Regions from separate parts of the Streptomyces sp. NPDC001868 genome, predicted to be linked through region 1. Evidence: riboswitches for the same ligand, from Rfam matches in the RefSeq annotation. Region 1 holds a riboswitch; each other region holds the start of a gene.
What was found. A riboswitch is a leader RNA that binds a small molecule or an ion and turns the genes downstream of it on or off. The one in region 1 is predicted to bind cobalamin.
Positions count from the first base shown of each region.

Region 2: it holds a riboswitch for cobalamin, as region 1 does, so the genes downstream of both, ABT147_RS35175 (energy-coupling factor ABC transporter permease) here and ABT147_RS10885 (ribonucleoside-diphosphate reductase subunit alpha) in region 1, are expected to answer to the same signal.
Region 3: it holds a riboswitch for cobalamin, as region 1 does, so the genes downstream of both, ABT147_RS21210 (cobalamin biosynthesis protein) here and ABT147_RS10885 (ribonucleoside-diphosphate reductase subunit alpha) in region 1, are expected to answer to the same signal.

Region 1 is NZ_JBEOYO010000007.1:62,642-69,741, reverse strand. It holds gene ABT147_RS10885 (ribonucleoside-diphosphate reductase subunit alpha) at 1-2,265, opposite strand, end outside; cobalamin riboswitch at 2,388-2,523, opposite strand; gene ABT147_RS10880 (GNAT family N-acetyltransferase) at 2,587-3,093, opposite strand; gene ABT147_RS10875 (nucleoside hydrolase) at 3,191-4,180, opposite strand; gene mctP (monocarboxylate uptake permease MctP) at 4,535-6,160, opposite strand; gene ABT147_RS10865 (DUF3311 domain-containing protein) at 6,157-6,435, opposite strand; gene ABT147_RS10860 (YbdD/YjiX family protein) at 6,603-6,803, opposite strand; gene ABT147_RS10855 (carbon starvation CstA family protein) at 6,784-7,100, opposite strand, start outside.
Region 2 is NZ_JBEOYO010000043.1:71,400-78,499, forward strand. It holds gene ABT147_RS35160 (energy-coupling factor ABC transporter ATP-binding protein) at 1-388, opposite strand, end outside; gene cbiQ (cobalt ECF transporter T component CbiQ) at 390-1,145, opposite strand; gene ABT147_RS35170 (energy-coupling factor ABC transporter substrate-binding protein) at 1,152-1,646, opposite strand; gene ABT147_RS35175 (energy-coupling factor ABC transporter permease) at 1,658-2,365, opposite strand; cobalamin riboswitch at 2,396-2,579, opposite strand; gene ABT147_RS35180 (DUF1775 domain-containing protein) at 2,799-3,533, shown strand; gene nicT (Nickel transporter NicT) at 3,793-4,944, shown strand; gene ABT147_RS35190 (substrate-binding domain-containing protein) at 5,084-6,202, shown strand; gene ABT147_RS35195 (MarR family winged helix-turn-helix transcriptional regulator) at 6,159-6,653, opposite strand; gene urtA (urea ABC transporter substrate-binding protein) at 6,891-7,100, shown strand, end outside.
Region 3 is NZ_JBEOYO010000017.1:63,902-71,001, reverse strand. It holds gene ABT147_RS21215 (cobyric acid synthase) at 1-1,435, opposite strand, end outside; gene ABT147_RS21210 (cobalamin biosynthesis protein) at 1,432-2,403, opposite strand; cobalamin riboswitch at 2,511-2,640, opposite strand; gene ABT147_RS21205 (hypothetical protein) at 2,963-3,274, shown strand; gene ABT147_RS21200 (hypothetical protein) at 3,318-3,539, opposite strand; gene ABT147_RS21195 (inorganic phosphate transporter) at 3,571-4,821, opposite strand; gene ABT147_RS21190 (lysozyme) at 5,055-5,804, opposite strand; gene ABT147_RS21185 (class II aldolase/adducin family protein) at 6,004-6,735, shown strand; gene ABT147_RS21180 (alpha/beta hydrolase family protein) at 6,824-7,100, shown strand, end outside.

The DNA of each region.
Region 1 (7,100 bases):
CGTCTTCAGGCCCGACTTCCAGGCGTACGAGTACATCGAGGAGAGCTTGCCGATGGTCGGCGTCTCCAGGAACAGGTTCAGCGACTGGGACTGGTCCAGATACGGGGTGCGGGCGGCGGCCATGTCGATCAGGCCGCGCTGCGGGATCTCCCAGGCCGTGCGGTACAGGTCGCGGACGTCCTGCGGCACCCAGGTGAAGCCCTGCACCGAGCCGTTGGACTCGCGCAGCGCCTCCCGGGTCTGCGCGTCCCACACTCCGAGCTTCTTCAACTCGGCCACCAGATACGAGTTGACCTGGAGGAACTCGCCCGACAGCGTCTCGCGCTTGAACAGGTTGGACACCTGCGGCTCGATGCACTCGTACACACCCGCGATGGACGCGATGGTGGCCGTCGGCGCGATCGCGAGAAGCAGGGAGTTGCGCATGCCCGTCGTCGCGACGCGCTCGCGCAGGGCCGCCCAGCGCTCCGGCCAGGTGAACTCGACGCCGTAGTGGTCGGGGTGCAGCACACCACGGGCCGTACGGGTCTTCTCCCAGGCCGGCAGCGGGCCGCCGCGCTCGGCGAGGTCGGCGGAGGCCTCGTACGCGGCGAGCATGATGCGCTCGGCGATCCGGGTGGACAGCGCCTTCGCCTCCGGGGAGTCGAAGGGCAGGCGCAGCTGGAAGAAGACGTCCTGGAGACCCATCGCGCCGAGGCCGACCGGGCGCCACCTGGCGTTGGAGCGGCCCGCCTGCTCGGTCGGATAGAAGTTGATGTCGACGACGCGGTCGAGGAAGGTGACGGCCGTGCGGACGGTCTCGTCCAGCCGCTCCCAGTCCATGTCGCCCGTCGCCCGGTCCACGAAGGCGCCCAGGTTCACCGAGCCCAGATTGCAGACCGCCGTCTCGCCGTCGTCCGTGACCTCCAGGATCTCCGTGCAGAGGTTGGAGGAGTGGACGACATGGCCCGGCTCGGCCGTCTGGTTGGCCGTGCGGTTGGCCGCGTCCTTGAAGGTCATCCAGCCGTTGCCGGTCTGCGCGAGGGTGCGCATCATGCGGCCGTACAGATCACGGGCGGGGATGGTCTTCTTCGCCAGGCCGTTCGCCTCCGCCGCGCGGTACGCGGCCTCGAACTCCTCGCCCCACAGGTCGACCAGCTCGGGCACGTCGGACGGCGAGAACAGCGACCACTGCTCATCGGCGTTGACCCGGCGCATGAACTCGTCCGGGATCCAGTGCGCCAGGTTCAGGTTGTGCGTACGCCGGGCGTCCTCACCGGTGTTGTCGCGCAGCTCAAGGAACTCCTCGATGTCGGAGTGCCAGGTCTCCAGGTAGACCGCCGCGGCGCCCTTGCGCCGGCCGCCCTGGTTCACGGCCGCCACCGAGGCGTCCAGGGTCTTCAGGAACGGCACGATGCCGTTGGAGTGCCCGTTGGTGCCCCGGATCAGCGAACCGCGCGAGCGGATGCGGGAGTACGACAGGCCGATGCCGCCGGCGTGCTTCGAGAGGCGGGCCACCTGGTGGTAGCGGTCGTAGATGGAGTCCAGCTCGTCCAGCGGGGAGTCCAGGAGGTAGCAGGACGACATCTGGGGGTGGCGCGTACCGGAGTTGAAGAGCGTGGGGGAGGAGGGGAGGTAGTCGAGGCGGCTCATCAGCCGGTAGAGCGCGGCGACTTCGTCGACGGCACGGGAGGTGTCGTCCTCGGCGAGGCCGCTCGCCACCCGCAGCATGAAGTGCTGGGGCGTCTCGATGACCTTGCGGGTGATCGGGTGCCGGAGCAGATAGCGGCTGTGGAGGGTGCGCAGGCCGAAGTAGCCGAAGCGGTCGTCGCCGGCCGGGTCGATCAGGGCGTCGAGACGCCCGGCGTGCACACGGGCGAACTCCGCCGTGCGGTCGGCGACGAGACCTTCCCGGTGGCCGACGGCGATGGACTCGGTGAACGTCGTGACCCCCTGCGAGGCGGCCTCGGCGCGGATGCCGATGGCCAGCAGCCGGGCCGCCAGCTTCGAGTAGGCGGGGTCCTCGGAGATGAGTCCCGCGGCCGCTTCCGTGGCCAGCTCTCGCAGTTCCACGATCATCTCGGCGGAGGCCGCACGCGAGGACCGGCCTCGCAACGCGGCGGCGGCGACCCGGCCGGGATCGGCGTCGGGGAGGTCGACGGTCAGCTCGGTCAGGGTCCGCAGCAACGCGGTCCCGGGACCGTCGGTCTCCGTCGCCGGTTCGGCTGAAGCCAGGTCGGCTGAAACCGAATCGGCTGAAACCGGGTCGGCTGGCGCGATGGTCACGTGGGGCTCTCCCTCGCTCGGCAAGGGGCCTTGCGGAGGGCAGGCGGCAGCACACGAGCGCACGCGGCGTCGCGTCCACCGGCCCATTCCACGAGGCCCGGACGTCAGGCACCCGGACCGGACGGCCGGGTGCGCTGTCGGCAGGTGTTCGGACTGAACAGGCGTGCGCAAATGGAGATGTACGCACGCGAGTACACCGTTGCGGGACAGTTCCGGATTCGCACCGGATTCCCCTGCGGCGACAGCGAGCATGAGCATACATCTAGTGCCGGGGCGCGGTGGCACCCCCACATGTTGTGTCGCCATCGACTTCGCAGGGTGTCAGAGCGTCAACTCATAGGTGATCAGCGTGAGGTCGTAGAGGTCGGGGAGAGGTCTCCAGTCGCGCTCCGGTGTGCGGGTGAAGCCCAGGCGTTCGTAGACGCGATGGGCGGCGTGCATACTCCGCTGGGTCGACAGCACCACGCGGACGCAGCCCTCCACGGCCCGGGCGCGCTCCACGCAGGCCCGCACGAGGGCCTCGCCGACACCCCGCCCACGCGCTTCCGGATCGACCGCGAGCATCCGTATCTCGGCCTCTCCCGCACGGGCGATGTCGGCCATGGGGCCGCCCGCCGGGACGAAGGTCACACCGCCGAGCACCCGGCCGTCCGCCACGGCGACGAGCACCTCGGCCGCTGCGGCCCGCTTCGCCACGTCGCGCAGCTCGACGAGGTACGCATCGCTCTCCCCGAAGTCCAGGAGTCCGTCGCCGAGGTAAGCCTGCGCGGTGGTCTCGCCGAGGGTGGTGTACTCGTCCGGGGCCACGGGCCTGATCGTGATGTCCATGCGTCGCAGTGTGCATCAGCGGGCGGGAGCGGGGCCCGCAGTTGTCCACAGGGGCGAAGACTTGTCCGATGATCCGACCCGGACGGGTGTGTTCCGCTCAGCCCACCGCAGGCCACCGCGGCAGCGTCGCCACGAAGTCCCTGCTGAAGTCGCGTGTGCCCGGCCCCAGGGCGACGCGGCCCGTGGCGCCGAGACGGGCGGTCAGGGCGGGGGACTCGGAGTAGTGGACGCGGTGGGCGGCGGCCGGCACGAACACGGTCTGGCCGCGCGTGAGTTCGCTCGCGCACTCCACGACGACCGCCCCCTCGGCCGCCTCGATGAACGCCTCGTCCCCGCAGACCCCGACGGCCAGCGGATCGTGCAGCGGGCAGGTGCCGTCGCCGCCGTGGCGGGTGTAGGCGTCCATGTAGGTACGCATCAGCCGGGCGGCGAGGGCCGCGCCCGGGCCCGCGGCCTCCAGCGCGGCGAGGTCGGCGGGACGGAACAGCCAGCGGTGCGAGGCGTCCAGGTCGACCATGGTGAACGGGATGCCGGAGGAGAGCACGATCTCGGCGGCGTCCGGGTCGGCCCAGATGTTGAACTCGGCGACCGGGGTGATGTTCCCCGGGACGTGGGCGGCGCCGCCCATGAACACGAACCTGCCGATGCGGCGGGCGAAGTCCGGGTCCTCCAGCAGGGCGACGGCCACGTTCGTGAGCGGGCCGGTCGCGCAGAGGGTCAGCTCGCCCTCGTACTCCCGGGAGAGCCGCAGGAGGGCCTGTGCGGACGACTCCGTGGGGTGCGGGGCCGTCGAGTCGGGGAGGGTTTCGTCGCCGAGGCCCGCCGGGCCGTGGAAGGCGGAGGCCTCTCGGTAGGGGAGGCGGGAGAGGGGGCGGCCCGTGCCTCTGTGTACGGGGACGTCGGCGTCGATGCGGAGGGCTCGGGTCAGGGCGCGGGCGTTGGCGTATGTGGCCGCTGCCGGGAGGTTGCCGCCGACCGATGTGTAGGCCTTGAGGTCCCACAGGTCCGTGCCGAGCAGGTACTGCAGGGCTACGGCGTCGTCTATGCCGGGGTCGCTGTCCAGGACGATCGGGGTGCGAGCGGTCACGCGGCCAGCGTAGCCGGATGGGTTTCGCCCCCGCCGCCCCTACCCGTCCCATCCAACAGGGGCTGCGCCCCTTCGACCCCCAAGGTGCCGGTGCGTGGGGCTTCTCGCGCAGTTCCCCGCGCCCCTTAAGGGCCTCCGGCCCTTTCGGGGCGAAAAGCGAGGGGCGCAGCCCCTGCTTTTTCAGGGGCGCGGGGAACTGCGCGACCAGCCCCCACCGGACCCGCACTCACTCACCCACCCATCCCGCGCGGAGCGCGAAGGGGGTCGAAGGGGCACCGCCCCTGGGGGATGGGACGGGTAGGGGCGGCGGGGGCGAAAGACACCCCGCGCCGCCCCGGAATCCGGTACGCGAACCTAGTGGCTCGACCCCGCCGTCGCCGGCGGCAGTTCCACCTGGACGCCCGCGTCGCCCGCGTCCGCCGTGTAGTCCTCCGGCCGGGTCTCGTCGATGCCGTCGGGGGCGTTGGCGGCCCGCAGGACGAACGTCAGCACGACCGTGACGACCACGTTCAGCACGAACGCCGTCAGACCGATGTACCCGATCTCACCGATCCCGGGAATCTCCGCCGAGGAGCCCCCGAAGTGCTTCTGCGTGGGCGAGGCCACCCCGTACGCGGCGATCGTCCCGTACAGCATGCCGACCGCCCAGCCCGCGAGGAGTGCCCAGCGGTGGCACCAGCGGGTGAAGAGGCCGCCGACCAGGGCCGGGAAGGTCTGGAGGATCCAGATGCCGCCCAGCAGTTGGAAGTTGATGGCGACCGTCTTGTCCATGGTGAGGACGAAGGCGAGGGCGCCGACCTTCACCAGCAGGGACACCAGCTTGGAGACCTTGGTCTCCTGTGCGGGCGTGGCGTCCGGCTTGATGAAGTCCTTGTAGATGTTGCGGGTGAAGAGGTTCGCCGCCGCGATGGACATGATCGCCGCGGGGACCAGCGCACCGATACCGATGGCCGCGAAGGCGACGCCCGCGAACCAGTCCGGGAACATCGTCTCGAACAGCTGCGGGATCGCCAGCTGGCCGTTCTGCACCTGGATCCCGGCCGCGATCGCCATGAAGCCCAGCAGGGCGAGCAGGCCCAGCATCAGGGAGTACAGGGGCAGGATCGTGGTGTTGCGGCGGATGACCTCGCGGCTCTTGGACGACAGCGTCGCCGTGATCGAGTGCGGGTACATGAAGAGCGCCAGGGCCGAGCCGAGGGCCAGGGTCGCGTACGTCCACTGGTTGGCGTCACCGGGGACGAGGGAGCCGCGCGGCTTGTCCGTCGCCGGGTTGGTCTGGCTGTACGCCTCGCCGGCCTTGGCGAAGATGTCGTCGAAGCCGCCGAGCTTGATCGGGATGTAGATGATCGCCACCGCGATGACGATGTAGATCAGGGTGTCCTTCACGAACGCGATCAGCGCGGGCGCCCGCAGACCGGAGGAGTAGGTGTAGGCCGCCAGGACACCGAACGCGATCAGCAGCGGCAGGTCCTTGATGAACCAGTTGGTGTTCTCGCCGCCGCCCACGCCCATCACGTCCAGCACGGCCTGGATGCCGACGAGTTGGAGGGCGATGTAGGGCATCGTCGCCAGGATGCCGGTGAGGGCGACCGCAAGGGACAGGCCCTTGGAGCCGAAGCGGCCCCGTACGAAGTCCGAGGTCGTCACATAGCCGTGCTTGTGGGAGACCGACCACAGGCGGGGCAGGAACGTGAAGATCAGCGGGTAGACGAGGATCGTGTAGGGCACCGCGAAGAAGCCGGCCGCGCCCGCCGCGTAGATGGCCGCGGGGACGGCGACGAAGGTGTACGCCGTGTAGAGGTCGCCGCCGAGCAGGAACCAGGTGACCCAGGTGCCGAACGACCGCCCGCCCAGGCCCCATTCGTCGAGGCTGTCGTTCTCGGCCTTGCGCCAGCGCGCGGCCAGGAAGCCCATGACCGTGACGGCCAGGAAGAAGAAGATGAAGACGGCGAGTGCCACGCCGTTCACGCCGTCCTTCACCGCGCGGCACCCCCGTCCTTGGTCTCGGACCTACGGGCCCGCTGGTCACGCTGCCACAGGACGTACGCGGTGGCGGTGAGCGCGGTGGAGATGAGCACCCAGGCCATCTGGTACCAGTAGAAGAAGGGGATGCCGATGAACGCCGGGTCCGTCTTGGCGTACGAGCCGACCCAGAGCATCGCCACGAACGGGGTGAACAGGCACAGGGCGATGACCACCCTGACAGGTGTCACCACCGGTGGCCCTGGTGGTCTCACTTCAGGCGCTTCCGACATGTCCCGGTTTCCGTCCCCTCGCTGATCACCGCACTGGTGACCGCACCGGTCACCACTGATCACCTGCTTAACGCGCAGGAAATGTAAGGGACGGGTTCCGTCGTATGGAACCCCCAGTCCGGATATCGGATGCGGAGGTTGTGTGTTCAGCGGGTTCGGCGGTGGGTTCAGCAGCAGCGGAACCCCTGCCGGGGGTCCGCTTCCTGGCGGTCCATCCGCATGCGTTCGAACTCCCGCCGGGTCGGCACCGGCGCGTCGGGGTCGTGTGTGCGCAGATGTTCCGCATAGCGGTCGTACGCGGACTCGTCGGTCAGCTCCCGTACGTACCAGCGCACGCCCCTGGCCGCCCTAGCCGCCCTGCCCAGCACCGACCGCAGCACGTGCCGTCGCCTCCTCTTCCTTCTCCTCCTTGGTCGGGATCAGCCCGGCGGGGGCGACGATCTTCGACTCGACGTACTTGGCCTCGCTCAGCGTGGACAGCGCGGGGCGGCGGACATGCCGTACGCAGACGCGTGCGGCGTCCGCGATCACGACGATGATCAGCAGGGCGAGGACGGCCGACAGCACGCCGTCGACCGTGGAGTTGGTGACGATGGTGTGCATGTCGTCCATGCTCTTGGCGGGGGCGATGACCTCGCCCCGGTCGATGCCGTCCTGGTAGACGC
Region 2 (7,100 bases), on a different contig from region 1:
GCGCGCCGAGTGCCTCGTCCACGCGGGCCCGCACTTCCGCGTCGGACAGCCCGAGGTTCAGCGGCCCGAACGACACGTCCTGCGCGACCGACGCCGCGAACAGCTGGTCGTCCGGGTCCTGCACGACCAGTTGAACGGTCGTCCGCAGCCGGGTCAGCCCCTTGCGGTCGTACGTCACCGCCCGCCCCTCGACCGCCAACCCGCCCGTACGGGGCCGCAGTCCACCGCTGAGCAGCCGCATCAGCGTGGTCTTGCCACTGCCGTTGCGGCCCAGCAGGGCGAGCGCGCGCCCCTCACGCACCTCGAAGTCGAGATCGCTGAGCACGGCGGGACCGTCCTCGTACGCGAAGGACGCGCCCCGCAGGGCGACCAGCACGGGCTCGCTCATGTCAGCGGCCTTTCCAGGACGAATCCAGTACGAGGGTGAGGGCGGCCACCGCCGCGAGCAGGGCGACACTGGCCACGGTGAACCGGGCCGAGACCCGGGCCTCGGGCACCAGGACGCGCAGGGTGCCGTCGTAACCGCGTCCGGCGAGCCCGGTCTGCAGCCGGGCCGCCCGGTCGAAGGCCCGGACGAACGCGGTGGCGCCGAGGCCGGCGAGCGAACGCCAGGTGGCGGCCCGTGTGGTGTGCCCCAGCCGGGCCGCCTGCGCCTCCCGGATCCGGCGCACGGAGTCCAGGAGCAGGAAGCTCATGCGGTACGTGACCAGCGCGACGTCCACGACGGGCGCGGGCACCCCGGCCTTCACCAGGCGCGGCAGCAGGTCCGACATGGGTGTGGTGAAGGCGAACAGGAGGACGCCCAGGGAGGCCGCCGAGGTGCGCAGCAGCAACTCCCCGGCGCGGACCGGGCCGCCGTCGGCCAGGGTCACGAACCCGTCGGGCCCGCCGACCTGGACGAGCAGCGGCAGCGCGCCGGTCACACAGAAGCCCAACGGCACCCGGTAGGCACGCCACAGCCGACGGCCGGGCACGCCCGCCGGGCCGAGGAGCACGACGAGCGCGGTCAGCAGGACCAGGGCCGCGCCGGGCCAGGGCGGCAGCGAGATCGCGAGCAGGGTGAGGCCGAGCCCGAGCACGGCCTTGTCCACGGGGTGGCGGCGGCGCCAGCGACTGCTGTGCGCCGCCGCGTCGATCGGCAGCACGGGAGGTCAGGCCCGCCCGGCCGGGGGCTCCCCGGTGCCACCGGCCGGGCCTTCGTCGCCGGTGGCGGCCTTCGAGGCCGGTGCGACCGTCGCGCCCACCGGAGTCACCGGAGTCGCCGGGGTCGTCGGGGTCGCCGCAGCCGCCGGGGTCGTCGGAGCCGTTCCGGGGTCGTCGGCCCCGCCGCCCAGTCGCGCCAAGGCCTGTGCCTCGCCCTGGCGTCGGCCCCGGTGGACACCGAAGTAGTAGGCGAGGACGCCCGCGCCGAGCGCCGCCTGAAGGGCGAAGAGCGCCGACTCGATCTCGCCGGACGGCGGCTCGTACAGCGGGGAGAACCAGGGCTCGTAGTCCGGCTTGATCTCGGTGATCGCCGTCTCCGCCTCCGCGTCGGCGCCCGTGAAGGGTTCCTCCTTGTGGTCGCCGAGGCCGAGGGCCAGCGGCAGGACGGCGAGCGCGGCCACGACGAGCAGCAGCAGGGCGTTGATCTTCGTGTTCTTGTTCATGGTGTTCCTGCTCATCGGGCCACCGCCTCGGTCTCGGTCGCGGTGCGGTCGCGCCTGCCGGTGAGGAGCACGCCGAGCCGGGTCAGTTCGCCCTTGCTCGACTGCACCAGCAGACGCATCACGAGCACGGTGAGCAGGCCCTCGCTGACGGCGAGGGGGATCTGCGTGACGGCGAAGATGGAGCCGAACTTGCCGAGCGCGCCCAGGAAGCCGCTGCTCGGGTCGGGGAACGCGAGCGCCAGCTGCACGCTGGTGACGCAGTAGGTGACCAGGTCGGCGACGAACGCGCCGAAGAACACCGTGACCATCAGCGGCACATCGAACCGCCGCAGCAGCCGGTAGACGGCGTAGCCCGCCCAGGGGCCGACGATCGCCATCGAGAAGACGTTCGCGCCGAGCGTGGTCAGGCCGCCGTGGGCGAGCAGCAGTGCCTGGAAGAGCAGGGTGATGGTGCCCAGCACGGCCATGATCGGCGGCCGGAACAGGATGGCGCCCAGGCCGGTGCCGGTGGGGTGGGAGCAACTCCCCGTGACGGACGGAAGCTTCAGCGCGGACAGGACGAAGGTGAAGGCTCCCGAGGCACCGAGCAGCAGCGTGCTCTCGGGGTGCTCCTTGACCTCACGGGTGAGTGCCCGTACTCCGTGGACGACAAATGGCGCGGACGCGACGCCCCAGGCGATCGCGTGCGCCGGAGGAAGGAAACCCTCGGCTATGTGCATGGCTCAGCAGACCCTCTCCAGCACCTCGTGGATGGTTGACGCGCCTTGGCCGGTCTCCTGGCTTACGGGTACCACCGCCCGTGCTCCGCCTTCCCGGGTCACAAGGACCCAGTGGCTGTCCGTGAGGACTGGAGCCGGACTTCCCGATCACAGTGGCGAGGGCCGCACCGGCATGACACCGGATTTCCCGTTCACCAAGGCGTGGTGACAGTAGTGCCCATATAAGGGCGCTGACAAGCGGAGACGAGGGGCGCGCGGGCGCCGTGGAACAGCTCACACCACGGCGCACGCCCCACCACCCCCACGCCGCACACGAGCGCCCCCACGATGCCGACGGATGGCCGGAACCGCTCGCACACCTGGTCGCCCTTGGCCACAGGTCACGCCCTGCGCTTGAATTCACCCTTCACGCCGTCGGCACAGGGAGTCCGCAGTGCACCGCCCGACCTTGGTACGCAGTTCACGCCGTCTCGGCGTTCTCACCGCAGCCGCGTTCGCGGTCGCCGTCGCCACCGCGGGGCCGGCCGCGGCCCACGCGGAGGTCGAGGCGGAGGGCGCCCGCGCCCTCGACCAGAACGTCGAACTGACCTTCTCCGCGGAGTCGGAGTCCGCCTCGGCCGGCATCACCAAGCTGGAGGTGATCCTCCCCGAGGGCCTGGTCCCCGCCGACATCACCTACAAGGAGGGGCCGGACGGCTGGAAGTTCGCCCCCACCGACCGGGGCTTCACCGTCTCGGGCGCGAAGCTCGCGGTGGGGGAGGACGTCGAGTACGCCGTCACCGTACGGCAGTTGCCCGACGCCAAGTCGCTGGTCTTCAAGACCCTCCAGTCGTACAGCGACGGCAAGGTGGACCGCTGGATCGAACTGGAGGAGGAGTCCGGAGGGGACGGCCACGGCCACGGTCACCCGGCACCCCGTCTGGACCTGAAGGCCGCCGCGCCCGGCGCCGAAGTGGTGAGCCCCACCCCCTCGGAAGAGCCCACGACCGCCTCGCCCACGCCGGAGCCGAGCGCCGAGTCGTCGGCACCGTCGGCGGAGGCCGCCGCGGACAGCACCGACGACGACGGTGGCTCCCTCGCCGTACCCCTCGGTATCGGCGCGGTCGTCCTTCTCGTGCTCGGCGGCGGTGCCTGGTGGCTCCAGTCCCGCCGCGGAGGAACCGCCTGACGGACCCCAGGCCGCACGTCCGAACCCAAACCCGCAGGTCACATCGCTGGACGATACGAGGTGCCGCCGTCGCGGCGGCGGTGGCCCTCGGGGTCACCGCCTGACCGCGCGGTCCACTGGGAGAGCCTGGCTCCGGCCTCGGCCTGACCGAAACGTGGCACGAGCTTTACTGCGACCCAGTTGCAGCTACGACCACACCGCACAAAGCTGAAGGGGCTCGACACCACGCACGCGGCACGACAGGTAAGGCACCCGCCCCATGGCCACCGTTCCCGACACCGCCCGCTCGGCCCCCACAGATCAGGCAGATCGGTCAGATCAGGCAGATCAGGGCGGTTTCTCATGGCGTCGGATCCGTGCCTCGATGACCCGCGAGGAGTGGGCGAGTCTCGGCGGCATGGCCGGGTTCATCCTGGCGCTGCATGTCATCGGCTGGTTCACGCTGGTGGTGATCGTCGCCCCCGAGCACTACGGCGTCGGCGGCAAGACCTTCGGCATCGGCATGGGCGTCACCGCCTACACCCTGGGCATGCGGCACGCGTTCGACGCCGACCACATCGCCGCCATCGACAACACCACCCGCAAACTGATGGGCGAGGGGCAGCGCCCGTTGTCGGTCGGCTTCTGGTTCTCCCTCGGCCACTCGTCGATCGTCTTCGCCCTCACCTTCCTGCTCACCCTCGGCGTCAAGGCGCTCGCCGACCCGGTGCACGACGACGGCTCCGCACTGCACGACATCACCGGCTGGGTCGGCACCACCGTCTCCGGGACCTTCCTGTACATCATCGCGATCATCAACCTGGTGATCATGGTGGGCATCTGGAAGGTGTTCCGGGGGATGCGCTCGGGCGCCTTCGACGAGGCCACGCTGGAACGGCACCTCGACAGCCGGGGCTTCATGAACCGGCTCCTGGGACGGCTGATGAAGTCGATCACCAGGCCGTGGCAGATGTTCCCGCTGGGCCTGCTCTTCGGCCTCGGCTTCGACACGGCGACCGAGGTCGCGCTCCTGGTCCTGGCCGGTTCGGGAGCCGCCTCCGGGCTGCCCTGGTACGCGATCCTGTGCCTGCCGATCCTGTTCGCGGCCGGTATGTCGCTCCTGGACACGATCGACGGCTCGTTCATGAACTTCGCCTACGGCTGGGCGTTCGCCAACCCGGTCCGTAAGGTCTACTACAACCTCACCATCACCGGCCTCTCGGTGGCCGTCGCCCTCATCATCGGCACGGTCGAACTGCTCGGCCTCGTGGCCGAGAAGGCGCATCTGCACGGCACGTTCTGGGACCGGGTCTCCGGCCTCGACCTCAACACCGTCGGCTATGTCGTCGTCGGCCTGTTCTTCGTCACCTGGGCGGTCGCCCTGCTGGTCTGGCGGTTCGGGCGGATCGAGGAGAAGTGGACGACGGGCTGAACCCCGGCCCGCCCTCGCCCACTCGCCCGCCCGCCGGACGCCCGCCCACGCCCCGCGTCTTCGCGAGCCGCGCCTACGAATCGGTCTCGATCCGTGGCACCACCTGGGGCGCCGATGACGATCACGCCATCATGAGGCCATGAACCGGCCACCGCCGCGCCTCCACACCCCCGAGTGGTTCACGGCCGACGCCTCGACCCTGAACGTCGCCCTCGTCTACCCGATGCAGGGGCCCGCCGGCATCTTCGGCCCCACCTGCGGCGCCTGCGCACGGCTGGCCGCAGAGGAGGTCAACAAGGCGGGGGGAGTGCTGGGCAGGGAGCTGCGGCTGATCGAGGTCGACGGCGGGGCCGAGCCGTCGCGGGTCGCCGAGGACGTCGAGGCCCTGGTCGCCTCGGGCGCGGTCCAGGGCGTCACCGGCTGGCACATCTCCTCCGTACGCCAGGCGGTGGCCCCGCGCATCGCGCACCGGGTGCCGTATGTGTACACGGCGCTGTACGAGGGCGGGGAGCGCACCGAGGGCGTCTTCATGACGAGCGAGACCCCGTCCCGGCAACTGCTGCCCGCCATGCGGCTGCTCGCCGAGGCCCGGGGCACGCGCCGCTGGTTCGTCGTCGGAAACAACTATGTGTGGCCCCGCCGCACCGCGCGGGCGGCCCGGGGTTACGCCCGCGCGTGCCGGGGCCGGGTCTGCGGGGAGGCGTATCTGCCGCTGGGCACCGAGGACTTCGAGGACGTCCTGCGGCGCATCGAGCGGGCCGACGCCGACGGGGTCCTGATGCTCCTGGTCGGCAGTGACGCCGTCCGCTTCAACCGGGCCTTCGCCGCCTTCGGACTCGACCGGCGGTGTCTGCGGCTGAGCACGCTGATGGACGAGAACATGCTGATGGGCAGCGGCCCCGACGCCACCCTCGACCTGTACAGCACGGCCGGGTTCTTCGCCTCCCTCGCCGACCAGAACACCCTGGACTTCCACGGCCAGTACGCCGGCCGCTTCGGTATTGAGGCGCCGACGCCGGGCAGCCTCGGCGAGTCCTGTTACGAGGGTGTCCTGCTGCTCGCGGCGCTCGTCGAGCGGGCGCGCGCCCTGGACGTGACCGCGATCGGGGCGACCGCCGACACCGTCTCCTACGAGGGGCCGCGCGGCCTGCTGAGCCTGGACGGGCGGCATGTGCGCCAGCGCATCTACCTCGCGCAGGCGGACGGTTACGACTTCAACGTCCTCGCCCAGCTGCGCGCTCCGCACGACCCGCGGTGACCTTGCCCCGACCGTCGGCGGTACCGCCGCTCTCCAGGGTCCGGGCCAGCCGGTCCAGCAGCGGTTCGAGCCGTCTGCCGTCCTCGTCGGTCAGCAGCGGCTCCAACTCGGCCCAGTCGGCGCGTACTTCGCGGGACAGCGACTGCCAGCGCTCCAGGCCGCGCGGGGTGAGGTGGGCGAGGACCCGGCGCCGGTCCACGGGGTCGACGCGGCGGAAGACCAGGTTCTGGTCGACGAGTTGGTCGATCAGCTTGGTCAGGCTCGGCGCCGGCAGGAAGGCGTGCTCGGCGAGGGCCGTCATGTTGTGGCCCTGCCCGTCGGAGAGCAGGTCGAGGACCCGCCACGCCTCGACGGAACAGCCGAACTCGTCGAGCACGGAGTGCACTCGGCGCACGGAGAGGCGCTCGACACGGGTCAGCAGATGGATCAGTTCCTCGGGCCGCCTCGCCATCGCACTCCTCAACTCGCCTTCGGTCGCCCCCACGACGGTGCTGCCAGGACCTTACCTTCGATCACCCAGCTCCTGACAAACAAACCAGGAGTACATCCTTTCCCTGGGAAGTAACAAGTATTTCGTGGTCTCAGAAAAATACTTCCTCAGGAAACTGTTCTTCAATTGCCACGAAACGCGAGGGAAACAGTCTCCTCGCAGGCTGTGGTCGCACTTCAGCGACCTAGGAGGTACGGCATGTCCGGGATCGGCATCAGCAGACGCGGTCTCCTCGCGGGCGCCTCGGCGCTCGGCACGACCGCCGCCCTCAGCGCGTGCGGAGCCAAGACCGGAAGCGGCACGTCGTCGGCCGCCGGAGCACAGGCGGACACCTCCGGCGACACCGTCAAGGTGGGTCTGTTGAACTCACTGTCGGGCACCATGGCCATCAGCGAGGTCACCGTGCAC
Region 3 (7,100 bases), on a different contig from region 1:
CCGTGTCCGCGTGTTCCTCGATCAGATCGCCGAGCCGGTCCAACTGCTCCTCGCGCAGCGCGGCGAACGAGGTGTCGGCGGCCGGTACGAAACGGCGCCCCGAAGCGGCGGCCACCTCGCGCAGGAAGGCCCGCCGGAACCCGTCCGACTCCAGCGACCCGTGCCAGTGCGTGCCCCAGGTCTGCCCGACCCGACAGCCGTCCAGGAAGGCTTCCCCGCCCAGCACTTCGGCGACCCCGTGATGGATCTCGTACCCCTCGACCCGCTCCCCGAGGGCCTCACCGACGGGCCGCGTCAGCGTCTTCTCCTCGGCGAACCGCACCCGGACGGGAAGGACTCCCAGCCCCTCCACCCGCCCCCGCCGGCTCTCGACGTCGTCCTCGATGTGCTCCCCGAGCACCTGGAACCCGCCGCAGATCCCGAGCACCGGCCGCCCCTCCGCCGCACGTCGCAGGACGGCGTCAGCGAGGCCCCGCTCCCGCAGCCACTCCAGCGCCCGGACGGTGCCCCGGGTCCCCGGTACGACCACGAGGTCGGCGTCGGCCAGTTCCTCGGCCCGGTCCACGAACCGTACGACGACACCGGGTTCGGCGGCGAGCGCGTCCACATCGGTGAAGTTGGACATCAGCGGGACCGCGCACACGGCGACCCGCAGCACGTCCTCCCCGACGGGCGGCGCGACGTTCGACTCCCGGACCGTCCCGCGCAGCGAGACCCGCAGTCCGTCCTCCTCGTCGATGCCGAGCCCGTGCCGGAACGGCAGCACCCCGTACGTCCGCCGTCCGGTGAGCCCGTGCAGCATGTCGAGCCCCGGCTCCAGCAGGGAGACGTCGCCCCGGAACTTGTTGACGAGGAACCCGGCGACGAGCGCCTGGTCCTCGGGCGAGAGCAGCGCGACGGTCCCGAAGAAGGACGCGAACACGCCCCCACGGTCGATGTCGCCGACGACGAGCACGGGAAGCCCGGCGTTCCGGGCGATCCCCATGTTGACGATGTCGGTGCGCCGGAGATTGATCTCGGCGGGGCTGCCGGCCCCCTCACAGATCACCGCGTCGTACGTGCTCCGCAACTCGGCGAGACACTCCAGCACGGTCCCGAGCAGCCGCTGTTGCCGTCCGCCGTGGTACCCGCGCGCACTCATCTCCCCGACGGGCTTGCCCAGCAGCACCACCTGACTGCTGCGCTCACCCCCGGGCTTCAGCAGCACGGGGTTCATGAGCGCGGTGGGCTCCACCCGGCAGGCCTGCGCCTGCATGGCCTGGGCCCGCCCGATCTCCGCGCCCTCCTTCGTCACGAAGGAGTTGAGCGACATGTTCTGCGCCTTGAACGGCGCGACCTTGACGCCCTGCCGCACCAGCCACCGACAGATCCCGGCGGTGACGACACTCTTCCCGGCATCGGAGGTCGTCCCGGCGACCAACAGCCCGCCACTCATCCCTGACTCCTCGACCGCCGCGCCGAGCGCCCCGCGACGCGCCCCCGCAGCACCGCCGCACCCGCACCGACCCCCAACGCGAGCCAACTCACCCGCCGGGACAGCCGCACAGCCCGCTCGATGTCCCCCACGACGACGGCCCGCCCCTCCCCATTCAGCACCGGCCGATGCTCGACCCGCCCCCCGTACGACAACGTGCCCCCCAATCGCACTCCGAGCGCCCCCGCGAACGACGCCTCCACCGGCCCCGCGTTGGGACTCGGATGTTTCCCCGCGTCCGCCCGCCAGGCCCGTACGGCACCCCGGGCGTCCCCGCCGACGGCGGCGGCCAGCATCGCGGTCAGCCGGGCACCCGGCCAGCCCACGACATCGTCGAGCCGCGCGGAGGCCCAGCCGTACCGCCGATACCGCTCCGACCGGTGCCCGACCATGGCGTCCAGCGTGTTGACGGCCCGGAACCCCACAAGCCCGGGCACACCCGCGACGGCCCCCCACACGAGCGCCCCCACCACCGCGTCGGAGGTGTTCTCGGCGACGGACTCCACGACGGCCCGCGCGATCCCGTCCGCGTCGAGCGCCTGCGGATCCCGCCCGCACAGATGAGGCAACCGGGCACGAGCGCCCTCAAGATCCCCGGACTCCAAGTACCGCCCGACGGCCCGAGCCTCGCGCCCGAGCGAGGTCCCCCCGACAACGGCCCAGGTGGCGGCGGCGGTCAGGGCGACGGAGGCCGTACGCGACGGCCGTACGGCGGACGCGGCGGCGGCTCCCAGCGCCACGGCGCCGCCCGCGCACACCGCGGTGTGCAGCGCGCCCCACCCCCGGTGGTCCCGCCACAGCACCCGCTCCACGGCACCGGCGGCCCGCCCGAACGCGGCGACCGGATGCCCCCGGCGCGGATCGCCCAGCAGCAGATCACCGAGAAGTCCGGCGGCGGCGCCGTACGCGAACACGCGATCGGCACGCATCGGTTCAGCCGTTCACGGGGTCGGGCAGGGACCGGGCGTCGAGCCCCGACGGGCAGCCGCGCATGGCGCACATGGCGATGTGTCCTCACTCAGGGTGTCCACGCCCTGGTTCGACGAGACCGACGGCGAGAGTTCCTGGCTCCCGGGAAGGGCTTCGAGAAGCTCCCCCGGTGACAGTGGCGGGACCGCGCCGGACTCGCACCGGCTTCCTCTCCTGCCGTCGTACATGGCCCCGGCAGTCCACCACGCCCCCGGAAGACCCGTCAACTTGCTGTTGACCTGCGGCGCAGCGGTGTGCTGAGGCCCACACCGCCGAAATCCCGTCAGACACCCGAATCGGCTCCTTCCGCGCTCTTCCCCGATGCCCGGGCCGGGAACACCTGAGGGAACGACAGGAAGTGGCCGCCGGGCCGAGCGCGTCATGGTTCGTGACGCGAACTCACACAGTGACGCGCTGCTCGTCTACCGCTACGCGCCGTGGTGTGGTTTTCTGGCGGGGCTTGTGGACCCGGGAGCGGGCGGATCGTGAAGTTCCGCCCGGGGGACGGGAGGTGCGCACATGGCAGACCGAGCGAGGGGAACCGCCTCGGCACGCACGGGGAAGTCGGACGCCTGGCGAGAACGGGTGACCGAGGCCGCCCCACTGGCTCTCTTCTGCTCCGTGATGGGCGTGCTGTCCGTCGGAGCGGGCGCCCTGGCCGGGCTTCTGGTGCCGGGCGGTGATGTGCGGGCCCTGGTCTGGCTGGTGGTGACCGTCCTCGGTGCCGCCGGGGCCGGCCTGTGGTGGGGACTGACCCCGGTCACGGAACGGCTCCGGGTCCTGAACCGGGCGCTGGGGGAGGCGCGGCCCCGAAGGCCGCACCACCGCTGACGAGGCCGCCCCACGGCCCCGAAGGGCCGTGGGACTTCCGGGCTCAGGTCATGATGAGCGAGATGCCGTACGCCACTGCCGCCGCGCACAGCGCGAAGCAGACGTACGCCCCGGTGGTCGCGAGCGCCACCGAGTCGCCCCGGGTCGACGCCTCCTCCCGCTTGGAGAGGCCGACGATGCCCAGGGTGAAGAGGCCGACGAGGGCCACGGTGACCACGAGGCTGACTCCGAAGACGGAGCCGAGGGCTGCCCAGTCGATGTGCATGGTGGTGATCTTCCTCAGGGGGTCGCGGGGCTCAGACGGCGGGCGTCGGCGTGGACGCGTTCGCGGAGGCCGTGGTCTCGGCGGCGGGGGCCGGGATGGTCGCCGTGAGGTCCTCGGTCACGGTGCCGGCCGGCGGCGGTGTCACGGCCGCCATCGCCGTGGTCACCACGCCCGGCGACTCCTCGGCGTCGTTCACGTTGGTGTGGTCGATGACCTCACGGCGTGAGACCACCCAGATCGCGGCGCTGGAGGCGACGAGGAAGACCGCGACGACGGCGGTGCCCCAGCTGCCGAAGGACGTCACCCACTCGGCGAGCGCGGCGACCAGCGCGGCGGCCGGCAGCGTCAGACCCCAGGCGACGAACATCCGGGTCGCGGTGGACCAGCGGACCACCCCGCCCTTGCGGCCGAGGCCCGCGCCCATCACGGCACCGGAGACCGAGTGCGTGGTGGAGAGCGAGAAACCGAGGTGCGAGGAGGCCAGGATGACCGTGGCCGCGCTGGTCTGGGCGGCGAAGCCCTGCTGCGGCTGGAGGTCGGTCAGGCCCTTGCCCATCGTGCGGATGATGCGCCAGCCGCCGAGGTAGGTGCCGAGGGCGATGGCCGCGCCGGCGGAGACGATGACCCACACCGGCGGGTCGGAGTCGGGCGCGAGGGCGCCGCCGGCCACCAGGGCGAGGGTGATGATGCCCATCGTCTTCTGGGCGTCGTTCGTGCCGTGGGCCAGCGAGACCAGACCGGCGGAGGCGATCTGTCCGGCGCGGTAGCCCTTGCCGGAGGCCTTCTCGCTGGTGTGCCGTCCGAGCCGGTACGTCAGCCGGGTGGCGAGCAGCGCCGCGACACCGGCGACCAGCGGGGCGGCGACGGCGGGGATCAGCACCTTGGTGACGAGCACGTCACCGTGGACCGAGCCGACGCCGACCGAGGCGATGGTGGCGCCGATGAGGCCACCCATCAGGGCGTGCGAGGAACTGGAGGGGAGCCCGACGAGCCAGGTCAGCAGGTTCCAGAGGATGGCGCCCACGAGCGCCGCGAATATGACCTCTGGCTGTATGCCGGACTCGTCGACGAGCCCCTTGGAGATGGTGTTGGCGACCTCTATCGAAAGGAACGCGCCGACAAGGTTGAGCACGGCGGACATGGCCACCGCGACCTTGGGCTTCATGGCGCCGGTCGAGATGGTGGTGGCCATCGCGTTGGCGGTGTCGTGGAAACCGTTCGTAAAATCGAACGCAAGCGCGGTGATGACCACGATCGCGAGGATCAGCGAGAAGTTTTCCATTTACCCGGTCTTCTTTTGGATGTCAGTGGCACGTGGACCGTAGGCAACCTGGGTGAACGGAAGATGAACTGGGACGGGCGCGGGGGTGTAGTGAATGCGGTGCCGCCGTTCCGCTTGTGTGTCGGCGGATGTGTCGAGCTCGACGGAGCGGCGGCCTGGCGTTCGAACTGAGGCGGAATGCCGAGGTCCGGTGGCTCTTCGCCCCTCGGCGGACACCCGCGCCCCTCGGTGCGTCACCCCTTGGCGAACTCCTTCAGCCGGCCCGTCGAGCCGTTGAAGAGATTCTGGTCACCCGGCAGGCTCCCGCTGCCGTTGTCGTACTGCCAGATCGTCCAGAACTTCCACCCCGCCGGGAGCTCCCCGGCCCCCGAGGAGTCGTACCGGGCCAGCCACAGCGCGTGGTTCCGGCCGAAGGCCGCGCTGTTGCCGGTGCAGGTCTTCCACCAGTGCGTGGTCGTGTAGATCACCGGACGGCGGCCCGTGAGGCGCTTGACCTCGTCGCTGAACGACGCGATCCAGCCGACCATCCGGCTGTCGCTCAGTCCGTAGCACTTCTTCTTCTTGTCGTACGGGTTGTACTCGATGTCGAGGGCCGGCGGCAGCGTCCGGCCGTCCGCGCGCCAGCCGCCGCCGTTGTCGACGAAGTAGCGGGCCTGGGCCTTGCCGGACGACCGGTTCGGCACCGCGAAGTGGTACGCGCCGCGGATCAGGCCCGCGCCGCGCGAGCCGTCGTACTGCTGGCCGAAGTACGGGTTGCGGTAGGTGGTGGACTCGGTCGCCTTGACGTAGACGAACTCGGCGCCCTTCGACCTCGCGCTCGACCAGTCGACCTTCTTCTGGTGCGAGGAGACGTCGTGCCCCTTGGGCTTGGCGGCGGCCGAGACGGGGATCTCGGCGAGCGCGGTTCCCCCCAGGGCGAGTGCCGCGACGGAGGCGGCGAAGGCGCGGTTGCGACGACGGGACGGCTGAAGAGTTCGGGCCATTGGTTTCCCCCCGGAATGGCTGTTTGTGCGACAAAACATCCGGAGGCTACTGGAAGATCACCGAATCCCGGTCGATCACCGGCCAATCACCAACACCGGGCGATGTATGCGTACATGGGCTCTTCCGGAGGCCCGCTCTCGGTCCTGCAGTGCCCGCGCCCGGGACCCGGCGACGCGATCCGCCTGGCAGGATCACGGCATGGCTGAGCAGCGGAGCGGCACCCGGGACGAGCGGGACGCGGGTGGGGATTCTCGGGGTGCGCGAACCGTACGGCGGCGGGGCGTGCCGGACGACGTGGCGCGCGCGTGGGACGAACTCGTCGCGACGGCCCGCCGGACGGTGGCCGACGGTCTGGTCGTCGGCACCTCCGGCAACGTGTCCGTACGCGTCGGGGACACCGTCCTGGTCACACCGACGGGAGTGCCGTACGACCGCCTGGCCCCGGACGACGTGACGGGCGTGGACCTCTCCGGCCGGCAGGTCCTCGGCACGCTCCGCCCGACGAGCGAACTCCCCATGCATCTGGCGATCCACACCACCACCGACGCCCGTGCCGTCGTCCACACCCACGCCGTCCACGCGACGGCCGTCTCCACCCTCGTGGACGAGCTGCCGCTGATCCACTACATGTCCGCGGCCCTCGGCGGACCCGTCCGCGTCGCTCCCTACGCGACCTACGGCACCCCCGAGTTGGCCGAGAACATGCTCCGTGCCTTGACGGAACGCACGGCTTGCCTCCTCCAGAACCACGGCACGATGGCCTACGGGAACACGCTCTCCGAGGCCTACGACCGCACGACCCAGCTCGAATGGATGTGCAGGGTCTGGCTGACGGCCTCCTCGGTCCCGGGCCTCGCCCCGCACCTGCTCACCGGCGAACAGCTGAGCGAGGCGGGCGAACGGCTCCGGGGGTACGGCCAGCCGGGGTGAGGCGCCTCCGGCACCAGGTCCGCACTGCCGTCACCCCCGTCACCCCCGCCCACTGGCCCCCGACGGAGTCCGCCAGGACACTGGTCCCGTGGGTCCAGTCAAAGCAGCAGTCGCCGCCGTCGGAGTCGCGTTCGCGGCCGGCGCGGCCAGTGTCGCCGCGGGCCGGCTGGCGAGCGATGTCGCGCTGAAGGCGCCGCCGGGCGAACCGCTGCCCACGGAACCCCGGCTGACCGTGCACTCCACCGCCGCCGGCCGTATCGCGCTGACCCGGGCCTTCGCCTCCCAGCGTCCCGGCACCTACGGCCTCACCGGCACCGGCTCCCACGCGGTCGTCGGCAACGTCCTGGACGGCGCCCCGCACGCCC